3 regions of the Nocardioides sp. WS12 genome follow, and region 2 is predicted to be linked to each of the others. Evidence: predicted binding sites of a transcription regulator. Region 2 holds the regulator's gene; each other region holds the start of a gene.
What was found. The regulator LexA, encoded in region 2, represses DNA repair genes until DNA is damaged. The targets are predictions, from matches to a motif close to TCGAACANNTGTTCGA.
Positions count from the first base shown of each region.

Region 1: HRC28_RS22815 (alpha-ketoglutarate-dependent dioxygenase AlkB) is a predicted target of LexA. The motif match lies at 1,389-1,404, and genes of this name have one in related genera.
Region 3: HRC28_RS12745 (SAV_6107 family HEPN domain-containing protein) is a predicted target of LexA. The motif match lies at 1,729-1,744, and genes of this name have one in related genera.

Region 1 covers NZ_CP053928.1:4,730,238-4,733,481, forward strand. The annotation lists gene HRC28_RS22800 (NAD(P)H-dependent oxidoreductase) at 1-19, opposite strand, end outside; gene HRC28_RS22805 (hypothetical protein) at 192-557, shown strand; gene HRC28_RS22810 (GntR family transcriptional regulator) at 579-1,268, opposite strand; gene HRC28_RS22815 (alpha-ketoglutarate-dependent dioxygenase AlkB) at 1,432-2,049, shown strand; gene HRC28_RS22820 (VOC family protein) at 2,053-2,457, opposite strand; gene HRC28_RS22825 (hypothetical protein) at 2,513-3,244, opposite strand, start outside.
Region 2 covers NZ_CP053928.1:1,706,949-1,710,192, reverse strand. The annotation lists gene HRC28_RS08050 (hypothetical protein) at 1-115, shown strand, start outside; gene HRC28_RS08045 (LysM peptidoglycan-binding domain-containing protein) at 272-655, opposite strand; gene lexA (transcriptional repressor LexA) at 911-1,654, shown strand; gene HRC28_RS08035 (MXAN_6640 family putative metalloprotease) at 1,704-3,244, shown strand, end outside.
Region 3 covers NZ_CP053928.1:2,623,479-2,626,722, reverse strand. The annotation lists gene dinB (DNA polymerase IV) at 1-477, opposite strand, end outside; gene HRC28_RS12750 (methyltransferase domain-containing protein) at 499-1,212, opposite strand; gene HRC28_RS12745 (SAV_6107 family HEPN domain-containing protein) at 1,243-1,704, opposite strand; gene HRC28_RS12740 (hypothetical protein) at 1,813-2,280, opposite strand; gene HRC28_RS12735 (YbaK/EbsC family protein) at 2,342-2,815, shown strand; gene HRC28_RS12730 (FAD-dependent oxidoreductase) at 2,827-3,244, shown strand, end outside.

The sequences.
Region 1 (3,244 bases), 2.1 Mb from region 2:
GCAGGAGACGAGTGCTCATGGGGGCTCCAGGGGCGCGGGTTCAGTGGGCAGGACAGGTCCGGCGGGACGAGCACCGAGAGCCGGGCGTGACAACATGCCGACGCTAGCGCCGCAGCACCCGCGCGCGCCACCAACGGAACCGTGCAGACCGGCTCCCGAGCGCCCTTGGGAAACCAACGCACAATGGGCCTGTGGACGACACCGTGATCTTCGTGGCCCGGGCGCAGGTGCTCGCCGATCTCGAGGCCCGTGCCCTCGGGACGCCGAACACGGTGACCCTTCTCGAGGAGGCCTGTTCCGAACGGCGATGGTGGCTCGAGCAGTGGACGGACGGGGCGCCGTACATCGGCGGCCTCATCGCGCAGGACCTCCAGGACGCGCTGGCCGATCAGTTCGGCCGCGGCACCCGCGAAGGCCTCTGGCCCGTGTGCGTCGGTTGCCAGGACGGGCCGATCCACGCGTTGCACATCGACCCGGACCTGGGTGGCCCGGACCCACAGTGGGTGTGCGAGGAGACCGGCCAGACGGTCGCTCCGCTGGGAGGCCTGACCGGCTGAGGTGGCCTGGCCCGGTCGATCTCAGTCGCGCAGGAGCAGGCAGACGGAGTGCTGGTCGCCGCGGTAGATCGTCCGCGACACCTCGACCGGGATGTCGCGCCACAGCGCGCGACGCGCCCGCCGCAGGACCACTCCACCGACCGGAAGCTCGAGCAGACCGGCCTCGACGTCCGTCGCCGTGCGGGCCGCGACGTCGTCCTCGGCCCAGGTGGGTCGGCGGCCACGAGAGGCCAGGTCGTCGTACAGGCTGGCGGGGAGCTTCTCGAGGAGGCCCGGGACCATGCTCTCCGGCAAGAAGGCGTCCGACAGGCACACCGGTCGGCCGTCAGCCAGGCGCAGCCGCTGCCAGTGCACGACCATCTCGTCGGGGCGCAGGCGCAGGGCACCGGCAACCGACGGGGTCGGCGAGACACGCTCTGCGACGAGCGTGCGTGACTCAGCGACGACCCCCTTGGCCGCCATGTCCTCGGTGAAGCTGGAGACTCCGGTGGGCGTGCGCCGCGGTACGGCGACGAAGGTGCCCCGTCCCGGGAACCGCTCGAGCACACCCTCACCGACCAGTGCATCGAGCGCCTGACGCACAGTCATCCGGGCGACACCGAAGCGGTCGACCAGGTCGCGTTCGGACGGCGCCGCCGTGCCGGGCGCGCTGCCACGAACGAGCTCGCGGACGTACTCGCGGATCTCCACGTGCTTGAGCATGCGGCTCATCAACCCCCCTCGACCATTGCCACAATTCGGAGATTAGGAGGGGGCCGACGACGCGTCCGGCGAACTCCGATTTATTTGCCCGAACCATCGGATTCGCGGACATCTCCACGGCCACGTCGTACGAACACCTGTTCGATCAGGGTCTACGATGGGCCCCATGGCGGTGGACTTCCAGAGCACCCTGTTCGAGACGGTCGCGCCCGAACAGACCGGCCCGATCGAGCGTCGCGCCCTGAGCGACGGCGCCTGGGTCGACGTCGCCCGCAACTGGCTCCCCCACGCCGACGACGTCTTCGCGGCGCTGGTCAACGAAGTCCCCTGGCGCGCAGAGCGCCGGTCGATGTACGACCGCGTGGTCGACGTACCCCGCCTCGTCCACACCTACATGATTGGCGACGACCTGCCCCACCCGGCGTTGACGGCTGCGCGCGAGGACCTGACGACCCGCTACGGCGACGAGCTAGGCGAGCCGTTCCGGACCGCCGGTTGCTGCTACTACCGCGACGGGCGCGACAGCGTCGCGTGGCACGGCGACACCATCGGGCGCGGCTCGACCCACGACACGATGGTCGCCATCGTGTCCGTCGGCGATCCCCGCAAGCTGCACCTGCGGCCCCGCGATCCGGAGCGACGCAGCGAGGGATTCGCGGTCGAGATGGGCCACGGCGACCTCGTCGTGATGGGTGGCTCCTGCCAGCGCACCTGGGAGCACGCGGTCCCCAAGGTGGCGTCAGCCGGACCGCGGATCTCGGTCCAGTTCCGCCCCTTCGGCGTGTTCTGAGCCCTACTGTTCCTGCGCGGTGAGCTCGGCGTCCGAGCGCAGGATGCAGCACTCGTTGCCCTCGGGGTCGGCGAGGATGACCCAGCCGGACCCGGGCCCGTGGATGCCGCGATGGTCGGCCACCTGGGTGGCGCCGTACTCCAGGAGACGGGCCACCTCCTCGTCCCGGTTGACCTCACGGGGGCGCAGGTCGAAGTGCACGCGGTTCTTCAGCGGGGTCTTGGCGTCGGGCACCTGAAGGAAGAGGATCTGGTGGCCGGTGACGGGGTCGAGGATCATGCACTCGACGTGCCCGGGCAGGTTCGGGTCGCCGTCCACGTCGACGTAGCCGAGGACGGGCTTCCACCACTCCGAGAGCTCGTAGGCGTTGAGGCTGTCGACGGTGGTGTGCGAGATGTACGACGTCATGCGGCCACTCTCACCGGCGCCAGCCGTTGCCACAACCGGATTTCCGCCCGGCTCGTCAGGGGGTGGCGGACGCCGTCGGATCCACCGGGTCGACGGACTCCGTGGCCGTCTCGGTCACGGTGACCGTCGCGGTCGGGGTGTCCGAGGGAGTCGGTTCGGTGGTGTCGGTCGTGGTCGCCGACGTCTCCTGGGTCGGGGTGGTCGACTCGCTCTCGGTCGGCCCGGTGGTGGGGTCGGTCGGCGTGACCTGCTCGGTCGGTTGTTCGTCCGTCCCGGTGCGGTCACCGAAGATCCCGGTGATGGAGGTGCGGTCGTCGTCGGTACCGCCCGTGATCGTCGAGACGCTCTTGCCCGCCAGCACCTCGACGATGCTGATCACGCCGAGCGCGAGCACGAACACGGCGACCGCGAGCAGGGCCATCCGCCGCCACGGCAGGTCAGACCAGCGACCGGGTTCCTTCAGCACGGGCCGCTCCACGGGCCGCTCCACGGGCCGCTCCACGGTCGGCCGATCCGCGTCGGGGTCCAGCGCACTGCTGGCCGCGTCGAGCCGCTCGCGAGCTCGTGCCACGTCCTGCTGGGCCCGCGGCCCTTCGGGGTGCCCTTCTGCCCGTCGCAGGTCCTGGTCAGCCAGGTTCACCTTCTGCAGGGCAACCGCCTGGACCTCGGCCATCCGACGGCGACTGGACTCGATGCCCTGCTTGTAGAGAGCAGTACTGACGGTCGCGACCACGCTGCCGAGCGCCGCGCCGATCAGGGTTCCGGCGGCACCGAGGGTCGAGAGCAG
Region 2 (3,244 bases):
GGCGTTCATGCTCGCCGTGCGCCTCTCCCGTGCGGTCGGATGGAGCGAGGGCCCGACGCCCCGAGTGAAGCGGGACCCGGCTGCCCCCAAGGGTGGCAAGCGCGCCGCTCGGTAGCACCCGGCTCGCCCCGATGCGAACAGCGCGAAGGGCGAGGCCGGCTGCATGAGCCAGGCCCCGCCCCTCGTCTTCCCCTGCACCCGTCGGGGTCGAAGCGACGGGCGAGTTTGGTCTCGAGACGGTTGCTGCGCAACCTCCTCGACCAACGGCTCGCTACTCGGTGGGCACGCGGAGCTGCTGGCCGGCGTAGACCATGCTCGAGTCGAGCGTGTTGAGCTGCTGGATCTGCTCCATCACCGAGCGCACGTTGTCGCCGGTCGTCGCGGCCACGTCGCTGGCCAGGCCCCACAGGGTCTCGCCCGGAGCGACGGTCACGATCTCGACGGCGGGCTCGCCGCCACCCTCGCGGGTCGCGGCAGAACCGGCGGCGAGCCACACGGCTGCCGCAGCGACGACCAGGAGGGCCAGCACCAGCACGACGAGCCGGCCGCGGCGGGTCAGCCGGACCTGGCCGGCCTGGCTGCGGGCACGCACCGGGCGAGCCGTCGTCGTACGACGAACGGTGGAGACCTGCGGGGCGAACGTGATGGTGCTCATGGAAACCTCCGGGGGAAGTGGACGGGCCATGTCTAGTCAGACCGTCCGACAGAAGCTGATCGATCAGGCGTTCGATCGAACATGTGTACGAGACTAGATCAGGTGTTCGAACAAATCCAGTACCTGTTCGAACAGACGCTCGACGGCGTGTCGCGACACGCCCCTTCGAACAGATGTTTGAAGAAGGGCCGGTTCATCGGTTAGCGTCGTCACATCCGAACCGGGCGACTTGCCGGAAGACTTGGGAGGGCATCCATGGCTGACAAGGCCAAGACCACGACTGGCAGCACCGTCACGGAGCTGCCCGACGGACCTCCGGACGCCAGTGGGCTGACCGCACGCCAGCTGCGCGTGCTCGCCCACATCAAGGACAGCATCGAGAAGCGCGGCTACCCGCCGAGCATGCGCGAGATCGGCCAGGCCGTCGGTCTGACCAGCACCTCCAGCGTCGCCCACCAGCTGCGCACCCTGGAGGAGAAGGGCTACCTCAAGCGCGACCCCAACCGGCCGCGCGCCCTCGAGGTCTTCCTGCCCGAGGTGATGGCCGCCCGCCGCGCGATGTCGACGGTCGAGGAGACCGGCCATGACGGGTACGACGACACTGGCATCAACGACGCTGCGCCCGCCCCCCGCAACGTCCCGGTCGTCGGCCGGATCGCCGCCGGTGGCCCGATCCTGGCCGAGGAGCGCGTCGAGGACGTGTTCCCGCTCCCCCGCCAGCTCGTCGGCGACGGCCAGCTCTTCCTGCTCCAGGTCAGTGGTGAATCGATGATCGACGCGGCGATCTGCGACGGCGACTACGTGGTGATCCGCCAGCAGCCGACGGCCGAGAACGGCGAGATCGTGGCCGCCATGATCGACGGCGAGGCAACGGTCAAGACCTTCCAGCGCAAGGCCGGGCAGGTGTGGCTGCTGCCGCACAACCCCGCGTTCGAGCCGATCGACGGCACCAACGCCACGATCCTGGGCAAGGTCACGGCGGTCCTTCGCCGGGTCTGACGTAAGGTCAGGGGGTTCAATCCATCGACCATGAAGGCCGAGCTTCCCCATGACGCGCCGCAGCAACCTGCCCTTCTCGGGGCTGCTCATCGCCCTGCTTGCCCTCCTCCTGCTCGTGCCGTCCCTCGGCACCGCAGCACAGGCCGACCCCACGGATCCAGCGGCTCCCGCCGGCCCGGGTGCGCCCGCGGCTGAGACTCCGCGGGAAGTGGCCGAGCAGGCGCTCGAGGCGGCGGAGGAACTGCTCGACCCGACCGCTGCGCCGGCCACGACGAAGGCCGACCGCGAGCACGGCAAGGACGTGACCCTGGCGCTGCGCGACCTCGCCGCCAGCCGGGCCGACCTGCCCAAGGACAAGAAGGATGACGCCGGGCGCCTGCTCGCGCGCCCGACCGACGGCCTCGGCGCCTCCGGCAGCTACGAGTGCGACGGCAACAACGGACCGCCCTGCTACCAGACGCCGGAGAACACGCCCCTGTGCAGCGGCTACCTCTGCGTGCACTACGTCGACGGAGCCGACGCGAGCGCCGCCGACCCGGAGAACAACGGCACGAGTGGTCGCTGGTCCGGCACCGACGCCGCCTACCCCGACTACGTCGAGTTCGTCTGGCAGGCCTTCTCCGTGGTGGCGAACGCCTACACGAACGCTGGCTACCAGCGGCCCGCGAGCGACGGGTTCATCGGTGGCAACGGCGCCGACAAGGTGGACATCTACATCGCTGAACTCGGCCAGTTCGGCATCTACGGGTACTGCGCGACCGACGAGAACATCAGCGGCCAGGGCCCGGCGCCCGCCTACTGCGTCGTCGACAACAACTACAGCAGCGCCGACTACCCCAACCACACGCCGGCCGACAACCTCAAGGTCACCGCTGCCCACGAGTACTTCCACGCCGTGCAGTTCGCCTACGACGCGAACGAGGACGGCTGGTTCATGGAGGGCACCGCCACCTGGGCCGAGGACGAGCTGTTCAACTCCATCAACGACAACCGCTCCTACCTCCCCTACGGTCCGCTCGGCGTACCCAGCCAGCCGCTCGACCGGTGGGGCAACCTCGCGCAGTACGGGTCGTGGATCTTCTTCCGGTACCTCGGCGAGCGCTACCCCACCGCCGAGGGCCTGATGCCCGTGATCATCCGCAGGATGTGGGAGAAGGCTGGCGCCGGCGGCCAGTACTCCGTCCAGGCCATCACCTCGACGCTGACGGACCTGCGCACCACCATGAACGTCCAGTTCGCGGGGTTCGCCTTCTGGAACCGGAACCCTGCCCAGTACTACTCCGAAGGCGCCGGCTACCGGCCCGCGCCGCTGTACGGGACCTACAACCTCAGTGGCTCCGCGCCCTCCAAGAGCCTGCGGATCCAGCTGCACCACCTGAGCGCCAAGCACTACCGGTTCGTCCCCAAGATGACCGGGGCGTGGCGGCTGCGGGTCCAGCTCAACCTCAACTACCTCATCGCCGGCGGCGCTGCGGTCGTGACCGTCAAGAAGAAGGGCCAGGCGCCCGTCGCCAAGATCGTCGCGCTCAACAGCGCCGGCGACGGGGTGTCCCTGCACACCTTCGGTGGAGCAGTCGACTGGGTCGAGGT
Region 3 (3,244 bases), 920 kb from region 2:
GGCCTGGCGGCTCGCGAGCTTGGCCACGGAGATGGACGCGGCGATGCCGACCGAGCAGGTGATCTGGTGCTGGGCGTGGATCCGCGCCCGGATCAGCTCGGCAATGTCCTCCGGCGGACCGAACAAGCGCACGGCACCCCGCACGTCGAGGAACGCCTCGTCGAGCGAAGTCACCTCCACGAGCGGCGTGACGGTGCGGAAGGTCTCCATGATCGCCCGCGACACCGGGGTCAGGACCGAGAAGTCGGGCGGCATCGTGACCGCCTGCGGGCACAGCCGTCGGGCCTCGGTGCCGGACATCCCCGACCTGATCCCGAAGCGGCGCGCGGGGTAGTTCGCGGACAGGACCACACCGCGGTGGCCACCGCCGACGACCACGGGGACGTCGTGCAGTTCGGGGCGGTCGCGGATCATCACGGCCGCGTAGAACGCGTCCATGTCGACGTGCAGGATCGGGCACAGCGGCGGCGCAGTCATCGACCGGCCGCCCGGCAGGGGTCAGCGCAAGCGGGCGAGGACGTGCAACTGCGCCGCGAGGTGGAAGTACTCCGGGCGCTCGGCGACCGCACGCTCCAGGTCAATGAGGGCCGCGACCGCGCCGGGCTCGATGTCGACCAGGGCAGCGGGCACCAGGTCGGTGAAGACCCGCACGCCGTGCATCGTGGTGGTCGCGAAGCCGGCGCCGTCGAGCAACTCCTCGATCTCACCCACGGCGAACCGGCGACCGGTGCGGTTGTCGACGTTTTCGACGCCGTCGAGCAGGGCCCGGGCCTGCCCGAAGTTCCCGGACATCGCCCGCGCGAGGACGGCGGCATGGCGCTGTCCGACGACGACGCTGAGCAGTCCGCCGGGCCGCAGTACCTGGGCGACGTGGTCCAGGGCCAGCACCGGATCGACGACCTCGAGAACGCCGTGGCAGAGCACGACGTCGGCGCTGCCGGCGCCGACGACGTCGACCAGGTCGGTGACGTCACCCTGCAGGCCGGAGACCTCCAGGTCGGCCTCCTGGGCGCGTCGCGCCAGGGCCGCGAGGGCATCGGGACTCGGGTCGACGACACGCACCCGGTGGCCCGACTCGGCCAGGCGTACGGCGAAGCCGCCGGTGCCGCCGCCGAGGTCGACCACGTCGCGGGGCCCGTCAGCCAGGGCCGCTTCGAGCGCATCCCAGACGACGGCAGTCCGCACCGAACCACGCTGCTCGCGAGAGGCCATGCAGGAAACACTAGTGGGCCGCAGGGCGGATCAGCCGACGGCCCGGACAACCAGTTGCTCACCGACGGTGGCGTGCGGGGTCAGGCCCAGGGATTGCTCGACCAGGGCGAGGAAGCGGTCGGCGTCGCGGACCAGGTCGTCGGCCTCACGCGGCGAGGCTGCCCGGGAGGACCCTGCCTCGGCAGCAGCGCGCTTGGCGGCGCCGGCGGCGAAGAAGGTGGCCCACTCCCCCATCTCGGGCGCCACCTCGGTCAGCAGTACCCACGCGTTCTTCTGGTGCCGCATCCGCCCCGTGGCGGGGCGAGCCCGCGCCGACAGCAGGGCGGCGGCCGCCCGGAGCGCCGCGACATGGGCGCAGGCATAGCGCGTGGCCACGTCGGTGGCCGTCACGGCCTCGCTGAGCGACTGCGCCGCGCGAAGGAGGTAGTTGTGGGTGGTCGCCGGCAGGGTGTGCGGGCTGACCTGGAACGAGGGGGCGAACTGCTGGTCCACGGAGCGGTCTCCTTCGAACGGAGTTCGAACACTTGTTCGAACGATTCGAAGGTACACCCCCGCTCCGACACGACGTCAAGAGTCGATCAGGAGTCGATCAGGAGTCGATCAGGAGTCGGCCGGGGCCGAGTCCTTCCGCAAGAGCCCACGGCCCGCGTCGCGCACGAACTGATGGCTCTGGGGGTGCCAGATGAAGACGAGCGTCACCGCGCTGAGCACCGCGGCCGCGATCGCGGACCACTCGACGAGCGTCGGCGGATCGGTCCGCACCGTCGCGACGGTGACCACGAAGATGCTGACGACGATGCAGGCCAGGGAGTGGCGCGCCCAGTTGTTGCCGGTGCGGAAGAGCGCGATCAGCGTGGCCGCGAGGACAGCCGTGACGCCGTACAGGACCAGGATGACGGGCACGAACTCGACCGGCTGGACGGTGCTGTCGCCGACCTGCATGGGCGACCACACGGCCCCCAGGTCGTCGCTCTTGACCACGACCATCACGCACACGAGCGCTCCGGCCACCAGCAGGAGCCACAGCAGCCAGCACGCGAGCTCGACTGCCGGTGGTCTCTTGGTCATCGTTCCTCCTGCATCAGCGGGCTGGCCATCGGCAGGCGGGCCCGGTCGATAGGGTCTCCCCATGTCGGCCGACCACCCCTCGATCGCCCGGTTCCGCGAGGAGCACGAGCGCCTCGGCGGGAGCGGGGAGATTGTCATTCTGCCCGACTCGGTCCACACGGCCGCACTCGCGGCCGAGGCGCTCGGCTGCGAGGTCGGTGCGATCGCGAACAGTCTGCTCTTCGATGCCGACGGATCTCCCGTGCTGATCCTGACCTCAGGCGCCCACCGGGTCGACACGGCCCTCACGCGCGAGCGGATCGGTGGCGCAGAACTCAAACGCGCGAAGCCGGAGTTCGTGAAGCAGCACACCGGCCAGGTGATCGGCGGGGTGTCCCCCATCGCCCACCCGGCGCCGATTGCGACGTACCTCGACTCGTGGCTCCAGAAGTACGACGTCGTCTGGGCAGCCGCCGGTCACCCCGCCGCGGTCTTCTCGACGTCGTACGACGAACTCCTGGCGCTGACCGGCGCCACCCCGATCGACGTCGACTAGAACGGACACACATGGCACGCATCGTCGTCATCGGAGGCGGACTCGGTGGCATGGCCACCGCCGCCCGACTCGCCAAGCAGGGCCACGAGGTGGCGCTGCTGGAAGCGGCCGGGCACCTCGGCGGCGCACTCGCGCCCGTCCACCAGGACGGCTTCACGTGGGACGCCGGCCCCACCTCCACACTGGTACCGGCCGCGCTGCGCGACCTGTTCCGCAAGACCGGTCGGCCGCTCGAGACCGAGCTCGGCAGCGACCTCGAGCCGCTCGCCGTCCTGCGTGAGCACCGCTTCGCCGACAAGACGTCGGTGCAGATCCCCGGCGGCTCGCGGGCCGGCCAGATGACCGCGATGGACACCCTGGGTCCCGGCCTCGGCGAGAAGTGGGCCCGTCACGTCGACGTCTACGGTCCGGTGTGGGACGTGCTGCGCA